DNA from 4 places in the Pseudomonas sp. AC083 genome. Region 4 is predicted to be linked to each of the others. Evidence: predicted binding sites of a transcription regulator. Region 4 holds the regulator's gene; each other region holds the start of a gene.

Region 1 (4,829 bases), on a different contig from region 4:
TAGTCTCCCACGAGCGCCAAGCTCGTCCGGCATACGTCAACATACTTGATCCTCAGATCATGGCGTATGCGACCCAAGCGTCCGCACCAGACGGATCGCAGGGTTTGACAAGACCTATGACACGCACACCTTACCCGGGGCGGGAAGGCTGTACGTGTCATAGCCGTGTCGACCCGCCCCTTAGGAAATCCCTGATGCTGGACTCGCTACTCGTTCCCACCGCTATCGTTGCCTTGGCCGAAATCGGCGACAAGACGCAACTGCTCGCGCTGATTCTCGCCGCTCGCTTTCGCAAACCCTGGCCGATCATCGCCGGGATTGTTGCCGCGACTCTGGCCAACCACGCAGCAGCCGGTGCGGTAGGTGCCTGGGTCGGCAGTTTCTTCTCCGACGCCGTCCTGCACTGGATCCTCGCCGCCAGCTTCGCCGCCACGGCGCTGTGGACCCTGGTCCCGGACAAAATGGATGACGACGAAGCCAGCACGGCGCGCAAGTTCGGGCCGTTCCTGACCACGCTGATCGCGTTCTTCCTCGCGGAAATCGGCGACAAGACGCAGATCGCCACGGTGATGCTCGCCGCGCAATATCCGGAACTTTGGCTGGTGATTATCGGCACCACCGTGGGCATGCTGATTGCCAACGTGCCGGTGGTCCTGGCGGGTAACTTTGCTGCAGAGAAACTGCCGCTGACCCTGATCCGCCGCCTCGCGGCTTCGGCGTTCATGATTCTGGCGATTGTTGCGGTATACAAGGCCATGCAGAGCAGCGGCTGGGTTTAACCCCGTCTACTGAACTACCCAAAACCTGTGGTGAGGGGATTTATCCCCGATGGGGCGCGAAGCGCCCCCAAACCTGCTGCCTCAGAGTGTCACACCTAGCTCATTTGCAGGTTTTGGGGCTGCTTCGCAGCCCATCGGGGATAAATCCCCTCGCCACAACAGCCCTCCCAACCTGAAGAATCGTCGTGTCCTTCGACTTTTAAGACTTCGGCGCTTTTTCGTACAACGGCATCACCTTCGGAATCGCTGCCTGCAACGCAGCAATGCGGCTGCTCGATGCCGGGTGAGTGCTCATGAATTCCGGTGGCGCGCCTTCGGAAGCCTTGCTCATCTTGTCCCACAGGGTGATCGCCGCGTTCGGGTTGTAGCCGGCGCGGGCGGCCAGTTCCAGGCCGATCAGGTCGGCTTCGTTTTCGTTGGCGCGGCTGTTGGGCAAGGTCATGCCGTAGTTGGCCACGGTGTCGGCCAGCGCCAGGCTGTCCTGCCCCAGACCGAACAAGGCACCGGCGCCCTGCTTGGCCATTTCCATGCCATAGGCTTTGGACATCGCCTCACGGCCGTGCTCGCGCAGGGCGTGGGCGATTTCATGGCCCATGACCGCAGCGATTTCATCGTCGGTGAGTTTCAGGCTGTCGATCAGCCCGGTGTAGAAAATGATCTTGCCGCCGGGACCGCAGTTGGCGTTGAGCTCATCGCTCTTGATCAGATTGACTTCCCATTGCCACTGCGCCGCGTCCGGGCGGAAGGTCGGCGCCTGGGCGATCAAGCGGTTGGCGATGGTCTGCACACGCTTGGCTTCAGGGCTGGTCTTGTCCAGCACACCTTTGCTCGACGCCTCGCCGACGGTCTTCTGATACGACTGTGCGTACATCTGGTCCACCTCTTGCGAGGACAGCATGCTGAACATGTACTGCTTGCGCTCCACGCCCACAGCGCCGCCGCTGGTGGTGTTGACCGACTGACAACCGGCCAGCAACAGCGCTGCGCTCAAAGCACTTACCATTAATGTCTTGTTCATTCAAAAGCTCCCTGAAAACCTGAGGCGTATCCTAGGCGGCTAATTGTATCGGCGCCAGATACAACGGACGCATTGCGCGTACATCCACCTAAGGCCGCAAGTCTGGCTGGAAATTCCTCAAGGCGCATTGAATCCGCCGTGCACCGATCCATCAGCGACATCCCGCGGCGATTCCGACCAACGTCTCTCATGGCACCGCACACCCCGCCGATAAATCCCTCGCAGATTGTCCTCTTGCGTGCGGAGCTCCCATGAAGTTCAAGTCGATCCAGTTTTCCGTCGCCGCTCTGGCCGGCGCCATCGTTCTAAGCGTGGTCGCGGCGCTGGTGCTGTACGCGCTGTTCTCGGGCGCTCGCACGCAAGAAATGGTGCAACAGCGCACCCAGGCGCAGTTCGAGCAAGTCATCGAACAGCGCCTGACTTCGCTGGCGCAGACCCAGGTCAGCCAGATCCAGCGCGAACTCGAAGCGCCGCTGCTGATTGCCGGCGGTCTGGTACGGGTCAACGCCCTGCTCGGCACAACCGCCGCCGATGGCCAGCCGCGCCTGAGCCTCAGCCGCGAACAACTGATCAGCCTGATCAAGGAAAACGTCGAAAAGAACCCGAAGATTCTCGGCACCTACATCGGCTGGGAAAAAAACGCACTGGACCACAATGACGCGGCCTACATCGGCAGCGCCGTGGTCGGTATCGACCCGGCCACCGGGCGCTTTTTGCCGTGGTGGTTCCGCAATACCGACGGCAGCCTGGGCGTGGACAAACTGGCCGATGTCGACGACCAGAAAACCTTGTCCACCGGCATACGCGCCAGCGAGTACTACCTGTGCTCGAAAGAGACGAAGAAACCCTGCGTGATCGACCCGGCACCGTACAAGGTCGGTGACAAGATCGTCATGCTCGCCTCGTTCATCGAACCGATCATGGTCAACGGCGCGTTCCAGGGCATCGTCGGCGCCGACCTCTCGGTGAACTTCATTCAGGACATGCTCCTCGCCGCCAACCAGAAACTCTACAGCGGTGCCGGTGAAATGGCCCTGGTCGGCGGCAACGGGCGGATCGTTGCCTACACCAAGGACTCGAGCAAATTCGGTGAAAAAGTCAGCGACATCCTCGACGCCGAACAGGCCAGCAATCTCGCCAATCTCAAGCGCGACGAGGTCACCTATTCGGTGAATCAGGCCAAGGGCCGCATCGAACTGTACCTGCCGTTCGGCATCGGCCAGACCGACGCACGCTGGACGCTGATGCTGCAATTGCCGCTCAACGCCGTCATGGCCGATCTGCAAAACCTCCAGGCCGACCTTGATGCCCAGCGCAAATCCGACACCTTCGGCATGGCCATGGTCGGCCTGGTCATCGCCGGCATCGGCCTGCTGGTGATCTGGCTGGTGGGCCACGGCATTGCGCGGCCACTCAAACAAATGGTCGCCATGCTCGATGACATCGCTCAGGGCGAAGGCGATCTGACCCGGCGCTTGAGCAGCGACCGCAGCGATGAACTGGGCTCGATTGCCAAAGGCTTCAACACCTTCCTCGGCAAGTTGCAGGCGATGATTACGCAAGTGGTGACCTCGGTGCAGAGCGTCAGCGATTCTTCGGAACACACCGCCGACATCGCCATTCGCACCAACATCGGCGTGCAGAAACAAATGGCCGAAATCGATCAGGTGGCGACCGCGGTGCAGGAAATGACCGCCACCGCCCAGGACGTCGCGCGCAACGCCACCCAGGCAGCACAAGCGGCAAGCCACGCCGATCAGGCCGCCAGCCAAGGCATGCAGATCGTCCGCGACACATCGAATTCGATTGGCGTACTGGCGGTGGAAATCGGCAAGGCTGTCGAGGTGGTGCAGACGCTGGCCAAGGACAGCGAAAACATCAACGCCATCCTCACCGCCATTCGCGGCATCGCCGAACAGACCAACCTGCTGGCACTGAACGCGGCAATCGAGGCCGCCCGGGCCGGCGAGCAGGGTCGCGGTTTTGCCGTGGTCGCAGATGAAGTGCGCAATCTGGCGCAGAAAACCCAGAAGGCCACTGAAGAAATCCAGGCGATGATCCAGCAATTGCAGCAAGGCACCCGCGATGTGGTGCGCGTCATGGAAGACAGCCAGAACCGCACCGACGAAAGCGTGCAGCACGCGGCGAAAGCGGCCGAAGCGCTGGAGACGATCACCCAGGCGGTGTCGGTGATCAACGACATGAACACGCAGATTGCCAGTGCGGCAGAAGAGCAAAGCGCAGTGGCCGACGACATCAACCGCAATGTGATCAATATCGGTCAGGTGGCGAATGAAGTGGCCGGCGGTGCGGATGAGTCGAGTTCGGCGAGCGCCGGGTTGACCAGACTGGCGGAACAGCAGCGGCGGTTGATCAATCAGTTCAAGGTCTGATCTTTAGATCCTCTTCGCGAGCAGGCTCGCTCCCACAGTTGGATTGCATTCACATGTGGGAGCGAGCCTGCTCGCGAATATGCCGGCACAGATCACTCATCAAGCCGGGGTGAGGCACTCCGGCCCGTTCAACTTCGGATCATTCACCAGATTCGCCAGCACCCGCTCGCGCAGCGCCGCCGGTTCACTGGCGAGCAAACCCTGCAAGACATGCAGCGGCGTTTCAGGATCAAGCCAGGCAGCCTGCCCCGCTTCATCGAGAATCAACGGTCGCCGCTGACTCGCCGCCGATTGAGTAATCACCGCCGTGCTCAGCCAGACCTGTTCCTGCACCGGATACGCTTCCCAGATCGCCGCGAAAAACAACGACGAGCCCTCCCCCGGCGTCAACCAGTAAGGCCGCTTGCGCTGGGTGCCACGCCATTCGTAGAAACCGTTGGCCGGCAGCAGGCAGCGACGCAAGCGCAAGGCCTCACGAAACATCGGCTGTTCTGCGACAGTTTCGGCGCGGGCATGGGCCGGGGTCTTCGACAGATCCGTCAGCCACGGCGGCGTCAGGCCCCAGCGTGCACGGGCCAAGGTGCGCTGGCCATCTTCTTCGGCACGCAGCATCAACACCGAGTCATTCGGAGAAATGTT
Region 2 (4,829 bases), on a different contig from region 4:
GCAATTACCTTGGCACCGCAAGCGCCAAACACTCCTTCGTAGGTAACGTACATCGGCTCGGCGACGATCACTTCATCGCCCGGATCGAGCAGACACTGCGCCACCGAATACACCGCGCATTGCGCGCCGGGCAGGACAATCACCTGATCAGGATCAACCCGTTGACCACTGCGCTGGCGATGACGCTCGGCAATCAGCCAGCGCAGCTCGAACCGCCCACGCACATCGGAGTAATGGGTGTCGCCGGCCAACAGGCTGTCAATCGCACCATGGACAATCGGCAACGGCGTATCGAAATCCGGATCGCCGACGCTCAACAACAAAACATCAACGCCGTCGGCGCGCAGTTCCAGCGCTCGGTCGTGAATCTGCCAGGCAGCGGCACCCTCCCCGGCGATTCGTTGGGTCAAGGCTGAATAGCGCATGTACGTCTCCTGTTAGCGCGGTTTCCAGCCTTCACCGTATCTCAAATCACGAAACGCGCCACCATGGCGTTCAAATCCACTGCCAGCCGCGACAGTTCGTGGGTCGCGGCGCTGGTCTGGTTGGCGCCGGCGGCCGATTGCGTGGCGAGGTCGCGAATGTTGACCAGGTTGCGATCGACTTCGCGGGAGACTTGCGCCTGCTCTTCCGAAGCGCTGGCGATAACCAGGTTTCGCTCGTTGATCTGGTGAATCGATTGAGTGATCTGCTCCAGCGCCACACCGGCCGCGCGGGCCATTTCCAGCGTGGACTGGGTGCGCTGATTGCTTTGCTGCATCGACGAAACCGCTTCACCGGTGCCGTTCTGGATGCCGGCGACCATTTTTTCGATTTCCTGAGTCGACTGCGCGGTGCGATGGGCCAAGGCGCGCACTTCGTCAGCCACCACGGCAAAACCACGTCCGGCCTCGCCAGCCCGCGCCGCTTCAATTGCAGCGTTGAGCGCCAAGAGGTTGGTCTGCTCGGCGATGGCCCGAATCACGTCCAGCACCTTGCCGATGTCACGACCTTGCGCGGCGAGGCCTTCGATCATCTGCGCGGTGTTCTGCACGTCGTGAGTCATGGTCTGGATCGCGTCGACGGTTTTCACCACCTGATCGCGACCTTCGCGGGCGGCGTGGGTCGACTGGTTGGACGCCTCGGAAGTCGAAACGGCATTGCGCGCCACTTCTTCCACCGCAGCGGTCATCTCGTTGACGGCAGTGGCGGCTTGTTCGATTTCGTTGTTCTGCTGTTGTAGTCCGCGAGAGGCTTCTTCGGTAACGGCGCTGAGTTCTTCGGCAGCGGCGCCCAGTTGCGTGGCGGAACCGGCGATCTGCTCGATGGTTTTGCGCAGGTTGGTCTGCATCGCCGCCAAGGCTTCAAGCAAGCGCGCCGGTTCGTCCTTGCCGTCGACTTCGATGGCTTTGCTGAGGTCACCGTCGGCAATGGTTTGCGCAGCGAGCACGGCGCGGTTGAGCGGCGTGACGATGCTGCGGGTCAGCAACCAGGCGAGCAACACGGTGGCTAGCGCCGCAATCACGGCGACGATGATGATCCCGGTGATGGCGCTGTCATAGTTTTCACCGGCCTTGGTGGCCGCCGCTCTGGCCCCGGCGGTATTCATGCCGATCAGCTTGTTGAGCTGCTCGCCCATCTGATCGGTGCCTTCCTTGATACGCGTGTTGATCAACGCGCGCATCGCTTCCAGATCGCCTTTGCGCGATAGCTCAATCATCTGATTCTGCGCTTGCAGGTAATTATCGAGCGTCGTCGAAAACGTCTGGAAGACCGCGCGCTCTTCCGGGCCTGCTGGCAACGCAGCGTAGTTGGCCTGTGCTTTGCGCACCTTGTCGACCAGCACCGCGATGCGGGTTTCTGCCTCTTGCAGGCTGGCCGGTTCGCGATTGACCAGCACACGGAACGAGAGAATGCGCATGCGCAGGACGTTTTCCGTGACCACGCTGAGGTGGGTCACGCTGGGCAACTGGTTGGTGTCCATGTCGATCGACGCCTGACGAATGACCGTCATGCGGCTGACGGCGAACACGCCGAGGACAATCACCAGCAAGGCGATAAAGGCAAAACCGAGGAAAGCACGTGGCGCGATATTCAGGTTACGCAGGGACATGGTCGGACTCTCGAAAGAAAGAAACTGCGAGCGTCCATGCCGTGAGCACTGGCCCATAGCGGGCGACAGTCCGGCGGCACTGAATTGTGGTTTTGTGTGCGCCTGACCGTTGTATCGGCCAGGCTTGAGGAAGGTTTCGGGTCTGCGGTAAATATTTTTCGGGACGTGACAACGATCAAACACTGCTCCGCTGCCATTGGTAGGAGCTGTCGAGTGCAACGAGGCTGCGATCTTTTGACTTTTAAAAGCAGGATCAAAAGATCGCAGCCTCGTTGCACTCGACAGCTCCTACATAGGCAAGCCGATCAGCGTTTGGTGGCGAGTTGCCAGACCCGAGCAATATCGGTTGCGCGTTCACGCAGCAGGCGCGGGGCTTCGGCGCAGGCCTGTTCCAGAGTCATCGGTCCGCTGGTCACGGCGAACGCGGCGTCGATGCCATGCTGATAGAGCTCCTGATAGCCATCGCCCAAGGTCCCGGCAATCACGATCACCGGCACGGCGTGCTGTTTGGCAAGTCGCGCAACACCGAACGGCGTTTTGCCGCGCAGGGTCTGCGCATCGAAGCGGCCTTCGCCGGTAATCACCAGATCCGCACCTTTGACTGCCTCAGCGAGCCCGACCAGTTCCGCTACCACCTCGACGCCCGCCTGAAACTGCGCACCGAGAAAAGCCTTGGCCGCAAACCCCAGACCACCCGCCGCGCCGCTGCCCGGTTCATCGCGCACGTCTCTGCCCAATGCTTGCGCGCAAAGCTCGGCGAAGTGCCCCAGCGTCTGATCGAGCTGCTCAACCTGCGCAGGCGATGCGCCCTTCTGCGGGCCGAAAATGGCCGAGGCGCCGTGGGGCCCGCAGAGTGGATTATTGACGTCGGCGGCGATGTCGAAACGCACATCGGCCAGGCGCGGATCAAGTCCACTCAGGTCCAATCGCGCCAGTTGCGCCAAGGCCAGGCCGCCGGGTACCAGCGACTGATTCTGCGCATCCAGCAACTTCACACCCAATGCCTGCATCGCACCCGCACCGCCATCATTGGTCGCGCTGCCGCCAATCGCCAGAATCACCCGTTGCGCGCCGGCATCCAGCGCTGCACGAATCAGTTCACCGGTGCCAAACGTGCTGCTGATGCAGGCATCGCGCTGTCCCGGCGGGACCAGTTGCAGACCGCTCGCCTCGGCCATTTCTATGATCGCGGTGTGGTTGTGCGGTAGCCAGCCCCAAGCAGCATCGACCGGCGCGCCCAGTGGACCGCGCACGCGGGTGCGGCGTAACTCACCTTCGCAGGCTGCAAGAATCGACTCGACCGTGCCTTCGCCGCCGTCGGCCATCGGGCATTTGACCAGCGTCGCCTGCGGCCAGACCTGCGCCAGTCCGAGGGCGATGGCTTCGGCAACGCCTTGGGCACTCAGGCTGTCCTTGAACGAGTCGGGGGCGATGACGATCTTCATGGGAATTCTCCGGTTGCAGTGGCATTCATGCTGCCAGTCGGCCTGCGCCTTGACGCCGGTCGGGTGCACAAGTGGCGTCGGCGTTTATTGTTCATTTCCACAAAGGGCTGGCGCTGGATGTTCCGGCCTCTTCGCGAGCAGGCTCGCTCCCACATTTGAAATGCATGCCACTGTGGGAGCGAGCCTGCTCGCGAAGGGGCCCCGAAATACACCGATCAATTCGGATCAGTCTGCGGCAGCAACTGCACCCCCAGATACAACGCCAGCATCCCGTCCAGCTTCAACGGATCTACCCCGCTCAACTCGGCAATCCGTTCCATGCGATAGCGCAGGCTGTTGCGATGGATGCCCAGCGCTTCGGCACAGGCCTGGCTCTGCCCGTCGTGCTCGCACCAACTGCGCAGCGTCGCCAGCAACTGGCCGCTGCTGTCCTTGGCGATGACCTTGCGCAGCGGCTTGAGCAGTTCGTCCAGCGCATCGTCGTTGCGATGTCGCCATAGCATGACCGGCAAGCGATAACGATTGAGCGTCAGCAGCCGCGAATTCGGCAGCACGTCACGACCATAAGCGAGCAAATCGCCGACCCGTCGATAACAGCGACGCAACCCGGCCAGACCATCCGCCTGCCCACCGACGGCGATGCGCAGAATCTTCCAGCCGAGGCCATCGAGCTTTTCCAGCAGGCGATCGTGCTCGACGTTCTGGCTCGCCGGGCGACACCACAACAGCGACGACTTCGCCGAACTCACGCACCAACTGTCGGGATACCGCGAGGTCAGCCACGCACTCAGTGCCTCGACGGTTTGCCCCGGCCCGTGCTCAAGACCCAGCTCAAACAGATACGGCACCCGGGTCAATTGCGGCTTGAGCCCAAGCTGCTGCGCCTCATCGATCAGGCGCGGCGAATCCCCCGCCTCGCTCAACAGCAAAGCCAGCAGATCATCGCAACGCTGCCGTCGCCATTGCTGCTCGGCCTGCTGGTTGCGCTGGCCGACGAGCATTTCAGCGGTCATGCGCACCAGCTCGGCGTAGGTGCGCAATTGCTCCGGCTCGCCAGTGATGCCAAGCACGCCGATCAAGCGCTGATCGAGCAACAGCGGCAGGTTGATGCCCGGTTGCACGCCTTTGAGGTGCACCGCCGTTTGCGCATCGATTTCCACCACACGCCCGTTGGCCAGCACCAGTTGCGCGCCTTCATGCCGGGTGTTGATGCGCTCCGGTTCACCGCTGCCGAGGATCAGGCCCTGACTGTCCATGACGTTGACGTTGTACGGCAAAATGGCCATGGCCCG
Region 3 (4,829 bases), on a different contig from region 4:
GCACCACCGACGTCGCCAGCAAATTCCCTGAGCGCAAGGACAGCCCGGCCACCGCGTTCACCATGGCCGAACTGAAAACCCTCGATGCCGGCAGCTGGTTCAACAGCAAATATCCTGACCGCGCACGCCCCTCCTACGCCGGGCTGAAGATTCTTACCCTCGATGAAATCATCGACATCGCCCGCGCCAACCCGCAGCACAAGCCGGGCCTGTACATCGAAACCAAAGAGCCGCAGCTGTTTCCCGGCATCGAACATGACCTCAAGGAAAAACTGCAGGATCGCGGCTGGCTCAGTCCGGCCGGGTCGAAACTGGCGAAAAGTGCGCTCGGTGTCGGTCAGGGCAAAGGCAAGGTGATCCTGCAGACCTTCGATAAGAACAGCCTGCAATTACTGGAAAAGGAGATGCCGCAAGTGCCGAAGATCCTGCTGTTGTGGGTCGGCGAAGGCAGCATCGAGCCTAAATCCGCCGTGACGTTTGCCGCGTCCGGCGAGAAAGACAAAAACGTTTACTACGGCAAGCAGGAACCCAAGTCAGAAGCGGAATTCAAGCAATGGGTCGACTACGCCAAGGCCCAGGGCGCGATCGGCACTGGCCCTTCGGCGAAGCTGACTCAGGGTGGTGATCAGAGCTATTCCGACCTGGTGCAGCCATGGATGAATCAGTACACCCACGATCAGGGCATGCTGGTGCACGTTTATACGGTCGACGAGGCGGTGGACTACGAAAAAGTCATGGAAGCGGGTGTTGACGGCATCTTTACCAACCGCGCCAGTGAACTGTTGAAGTTTTACAAGCGTCCGGTTGTTGGCAGTGTTGATGAGGTTCTGAAGAAGAACGGTTTCTAAGTTGTTATCGAGTCGCCTGCTTCGCGAGCAGGCTCGCTCCCACAAAGAGCAGTTTTATCGCGAAGCAGAGATTTAAGGGTGAGTTAAGTTGCGCTGGTTAATCTGAACCCACTTACACAGATCAACCACTTCAACGCACTGCCAAGGAATGAACCGATGAAAACTTTGACTGCCCTGTTTACCGCCGCTGCCCTGACCCTCACCGCTGGCCTGGCTCAGGCTGATGTTCGCATCGACCAGATCCCGCAACTGGTCAAGGACGGCAAGATCAAGTCGCTGGAATCGATGAACGCCGAAGCACTGAAACTGCACCCGGGCGCAACGATTACCGACACCGACCTGGATAACCACTTCAATGGTTATGAGTATGAAGTTGAACTTAAAACCGCTGACGGCAAAGAGTTCGACGTGGACTTTGATGCCACCACCGGTAAAGTGCTCAGCGACAAGCAAGACACTTGATAGACCGCTGTTAAAGAGCCGCACGATTGAAAAATCGTGCGGCTTTTTCATGCCTGCCGTAAATCATGTGGGAGCGAGCCTGCTCGCGAAAGCGGAGTGTCAGCGACATCAATGTTGACTGTTCCACCGTTATCGCGAGCAGGCGAGGACCTACGAAAGTTGCCGGACGCTTGAACTCGCAATCAAGCACTCAACCGCGCCGTCACCTCATTCAACTGCCCCGACAATCCGTGCAGGTTCTGACTGGCACTTTCGGTGCGCTGCACGTTGTCCAGGTTGGTGCTGGCAATCGCGGTGATTTCAGTCAGGTTGCGCGAGATATCCTCGGCCACTGAAGTCTGCTCTTCAGCGGCCGTGGCGATCTGCCGGTTCATGTCGCGAATCGCCTCCACCGCCAAGGTGATGCGCTCCAGCATCGCGCCGGCCTGGGTCACCTGTTCGACGCTCTCATCGCTGCGCGCCTGGCCGCTCTCGATAGCCTGCGCGGCATCGACAGCGCCGGTCTGCACGTTCTGAATGATCTGGTTGATCTCGATGATCGACTCCGCCGTGCGCTGAGCGAGGTTGCGCACCTCATCGGCGACCACGGCAAAACCACGCCCGGCCTCACCCGCCCGCGCCGCTTCGATGGCTGCGTTGAGCGCCAGCAGGTTGGTCTGTTCGGCGATGCCACGAATCACTTCCAGCACCTTGCCGATACGACCGCTGTCGGTTTCCAGGCGACGGATCACCGTGGCGGTGTTGGCGATTTCGCCGCGCATCTGCGTGATCGAGTGAATGGTGGTCTGCATGACCTTTTCACCCTGCTGCGCCGACTGATCGGCATCGTCGGCAGCACGCGCGGCATCGGCGGCATGACGGGCGACTTCCTGGGCCGTGGCGGACATTTCATTCATCGCCGTGGCCACTTGATCAGTGCGGTTGAATTGCTCGCTGGTGCCGCCGGCCATCGTCGTGGCAATGGCATTCAACTCGCCGCTGGCGCTGTCCAGATCACCGGCGCTGCGTTGCAAGCGAGTGAAGGTGTCCGCGAGAAAATCGCGCAGAGTGTTCGCTGCGGCGGCGAGGTTGCCGAGTTCATCGCGACGCTCGCTGACAACACGTTCAGCCAACTGCCCACGGCTCAAGCGGGTGACGTAATCGATGAGGTTGCGGATCGGCTCGATCAGGTTGCGGCTGACCAGCCACAGGCTCAGCAGACCGATCAACAAGCCTGACGCGAGCATCACCAACAGCCCCAGCCACACGGTGCGCTCAGCGCTGGCACTGATCAACGCCGATTGCGCGGTGCCCTGCTCGCGCAGCTCGGCGACCAGTGCGCTCATCTGCTCGCTGGTGGCGCGATCGACGCCTTTGACCGCCGCGTCGCCGGCACTCGGATCACCACCGGCAGCGACGTAGGCATTGCGGCCTTTCTGGTAGGCCGCGCCCAACTGGCGATGCTCCTCGCGCAAACGTTCGATGCGGGATTTGAGATTGGCCTCGATGCCTTTCTGGCCGGCCAGTTCGCCGAGAATGTTCTGCACATCGCGCTGGCGCTCTTCGAACTGGCTCCAGTATTTCGCCAGATCCGCCGGTTGCTTGCCGCGCAGCAGGACGTTTTTCCATTCCTGCACCTGCACTTTGAATTGCAGGTTGGCTTCATCGATCAGTTGCGACGTGTGCAACGGACCGGCGATCAACTGGCTATAGCTTTGCACGCCGTTGGAGAGGAAATGAAAGCAGGCCAGCGCGATCAACAATATCGCCAGCAGACTGCCGCTCAGCAGGGCGAGAATTTGCGTTCTCAGGGATTTTTGCAGCATTGCAAGGTACTCGAAGCAGGGATGAGGCACGCCCGAGCGGACGTGAAAAATGGCCGGACTTCCCTGTCGACGTACCATGACCGAAAGCCAATGGCGCGCAACCTAACTCACCTGAGATCGGCGCGCCAGAGCGCTTCTTGAGAATCTTCCGACAGTCGGTAACGCGTTGATTTGCAGTCACTTTACTGTCACAAAACGGTCATGTTGGCTTGCGATGATGCCGCACAGGTGAACCTGAAAATCCCCCACCAGACACCCTCCTCGCAGCGAGCCGCCATGAACCACAGCCTCGATATCAGCCATCGCGCCCCGGACCTGTTTGGCTTGCTCTACGGCTTTCGCTTCCTGCCCGGGGAGCGCGGGCGCGAGATCGATTCGGCGACGGCTTTGCGCTGTTTGCAGGATGACGGTGACAGCGAAGAATTTCTCTGGCTGCACCTGAACCTGGCCCACGCCGCGTGCGAGCGCTGGATGAAAAGTCATCTGCAATTACCCGAGGAGTTTTTCGAGGCGTTGCACGAAGGTTCGCGTTCGACACGTATCGAGCATGTCGATTCGGCGCTGCTGGCGGTGGTCAACGATGTAGTGTTCAACCTCAGCAACATGGTCTCCTCCGACGTGTCGACGCTGTGGGTCTGCGTGCGCAGCAAACTGATCGTCAGCGCGCGCCTGCAACCGCTGCATTCGGTGGACAAGTTGCGCTCGTCGGTGAAGGCCGGCGAGTGCTTTCGCTCGCCCTCGGAACTGCTCGTGCATTTGCTGCGCGATCAGGGCGAAGTGCTGACGCAGATCGTGCGCAAGACCAGCCTGAATGTCGATCAGGTCGAAGACGAACTGCTCTCCTCGCGCCTGTCGACCAACCGCGCCGAACTTGGCGCCAACCGTCGCGTGCTGGTGCGTCTGCAACGGCTGTTGGCGCTGGAGCCGGGTTCGCTGCTGCGCCTGCTCAATCGTCCGCCGCCGTGGTTGCAGAAGGAGGACGTCAAGGAGTTGCGCAAATCCACCGAGGAGTTTGCGCTGATCATCAACGACCTCACCGCCCTCGGCGAACGGATCAAACTGTTGCAGGAAGAAATCGCCGCCAACCTCAACGAACAGAGCAACCGCACGCTGTTCACCCTCACGGTGGTGACGGTCCTGGCCTTGCCGATCAACATCATTGCCGGTTTTTTTGGGATGAATGTCGGCGGTGTGCCGCTGTCCCAAGACCCGCACGGATTTTGGGTGCTGGTCGCGCTGGTGGCGACGTTCACCGTGATTGCCGGGCGCTGGGCGTTTCGCAAGCGTGGCGATTACTGAGCGCAAAACGCAATGCCACCGTAGGGCAAATGTGGGAGCGAGCCTGCTCGCGAAGTCGGTGTGTCAGATAAATCAATGTTGAATGACATGGCGCTTTCGCGAGCAGGCTCGCTCCCACAGGGGCAATGTGCTCAATGTCAGAGTGTTGAACGAACAACATCGCCGAGCCAATCCATAAACACCCGCACCCGCAGCGGTAAATGCCGTTGCCGCGCGTACAGCAACGAAATCGCCATCGGCGGTGCGGTGTGTTGTGGCAGTACGGTCACCAGTTCGCCATTCTCCAGATGCGGCTGCATGCCGGTGCGCGGTACCTGCGTCAGGCCGAAGCCGCCCAGGCACGCCGCTTCATAGGCATCGGTGCTGTTGACCGTGACACTGCCGGCCATCGCCACGCGCCGCACCTCGCCGTTTT
Region 4 (4,829 bases):
AGGCTTCGAATTCGTCGTCGGTGATGTCCGAGCTGTCGCCCGCAGCAGGTGCGGCCGGCGCTGCTGGTGCCGCCGGAGCGACCGCATCGACAGCAAACTGGCCTTTGCCATGCAGTTGATCGAGCAGCGATTCAAACTCGGCGTCGGTGATTTCATCGCTGGCCGCCGTGTCGGCAACCTGCGCGGGAGCAGCGACAGCGGCCGGAGCCTCGGCCTGGGCCTTGACGGCGTTCAGCGAGTCCAGCAGTTGTTCGAATTCGTTATCGGTGATGTCTTCCGATGCGCTTTCGGCGACCGGTTCTGCCACCGCTTCTACTGGTGCGGCAACGGCTTCATCCGCCGATTGCGGCTCGGCCAGACGCGCCAGCGCGGCCAGCAGTTCCGGCGTGGCGGCGGTAATCGGTGCACGCTCACGGACTTCGCTGAACATGCTGTTCACCGCGTCCAGTGCTTCGAGCACAACGTCCATCAGTTCTGCATCAACGCGACGCTCACCCTTACGGAGGATGTCGAACACGTTTTCGGCGATGTGACAGCACTCCACCAGCTCATTGAGCTGAAGGAAGCCGGCGCCCCCTTTTACAGTGTGGAAACCGCGAAAAATTGCATTGAGCAGATCTGCATCATCCGGGCGGCTTTCCAGCTCGACCAGTTGTTCGGACAGTTGCTCAAGAATCTCGCCGGCCTCAACCAGGAAATCCTGAAGGATCTCTTCATCGGCGCCGAAGCTCATTAATGGGGTGCTCCTACAGGTCTAAAAACCCAAAAAACCCGAATTCCGAAACTCTAGAATCCAAGGCTGGATAACAAATCGTCCACATCGTCCTGACCGGACACAACGTCTTCTCGTTTATCGGCATGAATCTGCGGACCTTCACCCTGCGAGAGATGTTTTTGTGGATCTTTTTCAGCAAGCATTGCGGCGCGGTCATGTTCGATGCCCGCAAAGCGGTCGACCTGACTGGCCATGAGCACGAGTTTGAGCAGATTGCTTTCGACTTCGGTGACCAGTTGGGTCACACGCTTGATCACTTGACCTGTGAGGTCCTGGTAATCCTGAGCCAGCAGGATGTCGTTGAGGTTGCTCGACACCGCACGGTTGTCCGTGCTGCTGCGTGACAGAAAACCGTCGACCCGGCGCGCCAGTTCACGGAACTCTTCAGCCCCGACCTCGCGACGCATGAAGCGGCCCCAATCGGCGCTCAACGTCTGCGCTTCATCAGCGAGACTGTTGACCACCGGCGTGGCGCTTTCCACCAGATCCATGGTGCGGTTGGCCGCGGCTTCCGTCAGCTTGACCACATAGCCCAGGCGTTCGGTGGCGTCGGTGATTTGCGACACTTCCTCGGCCTGCGGCATGTGCGGATCAATCTGGAAATTGACGATCGCACTGTGCAGTTCACGTGTGAGCTTGCCCACTTCCTGATACAGGCCGCGGTCACGGGTCTGATTGAGCTCATGGATCAGTTGCACCGCGTCGCCGAACTTGCCTTTTTCAAGGCTCTCGACCAGTTCGACCGCGTGTTTTTTCAGGGTCGATTCGAAATCGCCCTGTGATGATTCGTTATGCTCCATAGCTCCCCCGCGCATTCATCAGCCGATGCGTTCGAAAATCTTCTCGATTTTGTCTTTCAACGCTTGAGCCGTGAAAGGTTTGACCACGTAACCGTTCACACCGGCCTGGGCGGCCTCGATGATCTGCTCGCGCTTGGCTTCAGCAGTCACCATCAACACCGGGAGGTGCTTGAGTTTTTCATCGGCGCGCACGTGACGCAGCAGGTCGATACCGGTCATGCCCGGCATGTTCCAGTCCGTTACCAGAAAGTCGATGCTGCCGCTGTTGAGCACCGGAATGGCAGTGGTGCCATCGTCGGCCTCGACGGTGTTGGTGAACCCAAGATCGCGCAGCAGGTTCTTGATGATCCGCCGCATCGTTGAGAAGTCATCAACGATGAGGATTTTCATGTCTTTGTTCAATTCGACCTCCAAGCAGTCTTAAACGCGCCCAGCACCTGGACGCGCCACTTCAATCAATCGGCGCAGCACTTAAAGTTTGTCTGGAGCACAACGGATCGAGACCGGCGCCGTTCATCACCGCACCAGCCTCGTTTCGCAGTGTCCCCACACTGCCTTCAGCGCGCTCGCCACTCCCCCAAACGCCCCCGCAGACGGGCCGCGCACTGGCTGTGTAACTGGCTGACCCGCGATTCACTGACGCCAAGGACTTCACCGATTTCCTTGAGGTTCAGCTCTTCGTCGTAGTACAGCGCCAACACCAGTCGCTCACGCTCCGGCAAATTGGCAATCGCGTCCGCCAGCGCCGCCTGGAAGCGTTCATCTTCCAGATCGCGTGACGGCTCCATATGAGCACTGGCGCCATCCTCGTGCAGCCCTTCGTGTTCGCCGTCCTGCAAGAGGTCGTCGAAACTGAACAGGCGACTGCCCAAGGTGTCATTCAGAATCCCGTAGTAATCGTCGAGACTCAATTGGAGTTCGGCCGCAACCTCGTGATCTTTAGCGTCACGGCCGGTTTTAGCTTCAATCGAGCGAATCGCGTCGCTGACCATCCTGGTATTACGGTGAACCGAGCGTGGCGCCCAATCCCCTTTGCGCACTTCATCGAGCATCGCGCCGCGGATTCGAATGCCCGCGTACGTTTCGAAACTGGCGCCTTTGCTGGCGTCGTATTTGGTCGAGACTTCGAGCAAACCGATCATCCCGGCCTGGATCAGGTCTTCGACCTGCACGCTGGCCGGCAGGCGCGCCAGCAAGTGATAGGCAATGCGCTTGACCAGTGGCGCGTAACGCTCGATCAATTCGTATTGCGCGTCACGCGCCGACTTTTTGTAAAGATTCATGCCACTGGCGGTCATATCACAGGCCCTGCGGTTTGCTGCACGAGACGCTCGACGAAAAATTCCAGATGCCCGCGCGGGTTGGCCGGCAGCGGCCAGGTGTCGACCTTCTGGGCGATGGCCTTGAAGGCCAGCGCGCACTTGGAACGGGGAAAGGCTTCGTAGACGGCGCGCTGCTTCTGCACCGCCTTGCGCACGCTTTCGTCATACGGCACGGCGCCGACGTATTGTAGGGCGACGTCGAGGAAGCGATCCGTGACCTTGGTCAACTTGGCGAACAGGTTGCGCCCTTCCTGCGGGCTCTGCGCCATGTTGGCCAGCACGCGGAAGCGGTTCATGCCGTAGTCGCGGTTGAGCAACTTGATCAGCGCGTAAGCATCGGTGATCGAAGTCGGCTCGTCGCAGACCACCAGCAACACTTCCTGGGCGGCACGAACGAAACTGACTACCGAATCACCAATACCCGCAGCGGTGTCGATCACCAGCACGTCGAGATTGTCGCCGATGTCGCTGAACGCCTGGATCAGGCCGGCGTGTTGCGCCGGGCTCAGGTGCACCATGCTCTGCGTACCGGAGGCCGCCGGCACGATGCGAATCCCGCCCGGGCCTTGCAACAGCACGTCGCGCAGTTCGCAACGGCCTTCGATAACGTCGGCCAGTGTGCGCTTGGGTGTCAGCCCCAGCAGAACGTCGACGTTCGCCAGGCCCAGGTCGGCGTCCAGCAGCATGACCCGACGGCCAAGCTCTGCCAGCGCCAGCGACAAGTTCACTGACACGTTAGTCTTGCCGACGCCACCTTTGCCGCCGGTCACCGCGATCACCTGTACGGGATGCATGCTGCCCATGTTATTTCTTTACCTTGTCTTGCATAGACGGAGGCCACATTACTGGCTGCGCGTTCCTGATCGGAACAATGCGTGGCAGACCATCGATGTAGGTACAAAAACTGTTCATGATTACCTCAGCCAACCTGCTTGGTCGGGCTGTGATAGATATCAGCGAACATGTCAGCCATGGCTTCTTCGCTGGGTTCTTCCTGCATTTGCACGCTGACGGCGCGGCTGACCAGTTGATGACGACGCGGCAGATGCAAATCATCCGGAATCCGTGGGCCATCGGTCAGGTACGCGACCGGCAATTCATGACTGATCGCCAGGCTCAACACTTCGCCGAGACTGGCCGTTTCATCCAGTTTAGTCAGGATGCAGCCGGCCAGCCCGCAACGCTTGTAACTGTGATAAGCGGCGGTTAGAACCTGTTTCTGGCTGGTGGTTGCCAGGACCAGATAATTTTTTGAGCGAATGCCACGCCCGGCCAGGCTCTCGAGCTGCATGCGCAACGCCGGATCACTGGCTTGCAGGCCGGCAGTATCGATCAAAACCACGCGTTTGCGTAGCAGTGGATCCAATGCCTGCACCAGCGACTGACCCGGATCGACGTGCGTTACCGGCACGTTGAGGATGCGCCCGAGGGTTTTCAGTTGTTCCTGCGCGCCGATGCGGAAGCTGTCCATGCTCACCAGTGCAACGTTCTGCGCGCCGTACTTGAGCACGTAACGCGCGGCGAGCTTGGCCAGCGTGGTGGTCTTGCCCATGCCGGCGGGGCCGACCATGGCAATCACACCGCCCTCTTCCAGCGGCTCGACTTCCGGTACGGCAATCATCCGCGCCAGGTGCGCCAGCAGCATGCGCCAGGCCTGACGCGGTTCTTCGATATCGGTGATCATCGCCAGCAGATCGCGCGACAGCGGGCCGGACAGGCCGATGCGCTGCAGACGGCGGTACAGATTGGCTTGGGCCGGACGGCTGCCTTGCAGCTGATTCCAGGCCAGGGTGCCGAGCTGAACTTCCATCAGCTCGCGCAGGCTGTTCAATTCAAAACGCATCGAATCCAGCGCACGCGGATCGACGCCCGCCGAGGCCTGCGCAGGCGCTGCGGCCGGGCGCGTCGGTGCGGCGTAGGTCGGCTCGCTCA

The links. The regulator FliA, encoded in region 4, starts transcription of late flagellar genes. The targets are predictions, from matches to a motif close to CTAAAGTTTNNNNNNNNNNNGCCGNTAA.
Region 1: a site for FliA is predicted at 1,984-2,011, ahead of AC0IXA_RS16115 (methyl-accepting chemotaxis protein). Genes of this name have one in related genera too.
Region 2: a site for FliA is predicted at 2,204-2,231, ahead of AC0IXA_RS02530 (methyl-accepting chemotaxis protein). Genes of this name have one in related genera too.
Region 3: a site for FliA is predicted at 3,230-3,257, ahead of AC0IXA_RS13880 (methyl-accepting chemotaxis protein). Genes of this name have one in related genera too.

Annotation. Positions count from the first base shown of each region.
Region 1 covers NZ_CEEDDH010000010.1:61,706-66,534, reverse strand. The annotation lists yybP-ykoY riboswitch at 1-106, shown strand, start outside; gene AC0IXA_RS16125 (TMEM165/GDT1 family protein) at 195-779, shown strand; gene AC0IXA_RS16120 (M48 family metallopeptidase) at 979-1,797, opposite strand; gene AC0IXA_RS16115 (methyl-accepting chemotaxis protein) at 2,049-4,190, shown strand; gene AC0IXA_RS16110 (SOS response-associated peptidase) at 4,290-4,829, opposite strand, start outside.
Region 2 covers NZ_CEEDDH010000001.1:605,401-610,229, forward strand. The annotation lists gene AC0IXA_RS02525 (pyridoxal phosphate-dependent aminotransferase) at 1-425, opposite strand, end outside; gene AC0IXA_RS02530 (methyl-accepting chemotaxis protein) at 467-2,092, opposite strand; gene AC0IXA_RS02535 (glycerate kinase) at 2,398-3,537, opposite strand; gene AC0IXA_RS02540 (sugar diacid recognition domain-containing protein) at 3,753-4,829, opposite strand, start outside.
Region 3 covers NZ_CEEDDH010000008.1:49,319-54,147, reverse strand. The annotation lists gene AC0IXA_RS13890 (glycerophosphodiester phosphodiesterase) at 1-848, shown strand, start outside; gene AC0IXA_RS13885 (PepSY domain-containing protein) at 1,005-1,310, shown strand; gene AC0IXA_RS13880 (methyl-accepting chemotaxis protein) at 1,493-3,115, opposite strand; gene AC0IXA_RS13875 (transporter) at 3,392-4,414, shown strand; gene AC0IXA_RS13870 (LysR family transcriptional regulator) at 4,552-4,829, opposite strand, start outside.
Region 4 covers NZ_CEEDDH010000003.1:99,580-104,408, forward strand. The annotation lists gene AC0IXA_RS06540 (chemotaxis protein CheA) at 1-733, opposite strand, end outside; gene AC0IXA_RS06545 (protein phosphatase CheZ) at 787-1,575, opposite strand; gene AC0IXA_RS06550 (chemotaxis response regulator CheY) at 1,594-1,965, opposite strand; gene fliA (RNA polymerase sigma factor FliA) at 2,133-2,873, opposite strand; gene fleN (flagellar synthesis regulator FleN) at 2,870-3,700, opposite strand; gene flhF (flagellar biosynthesis protein FlhF) at 3,817-4,829, opposite strand, start outside.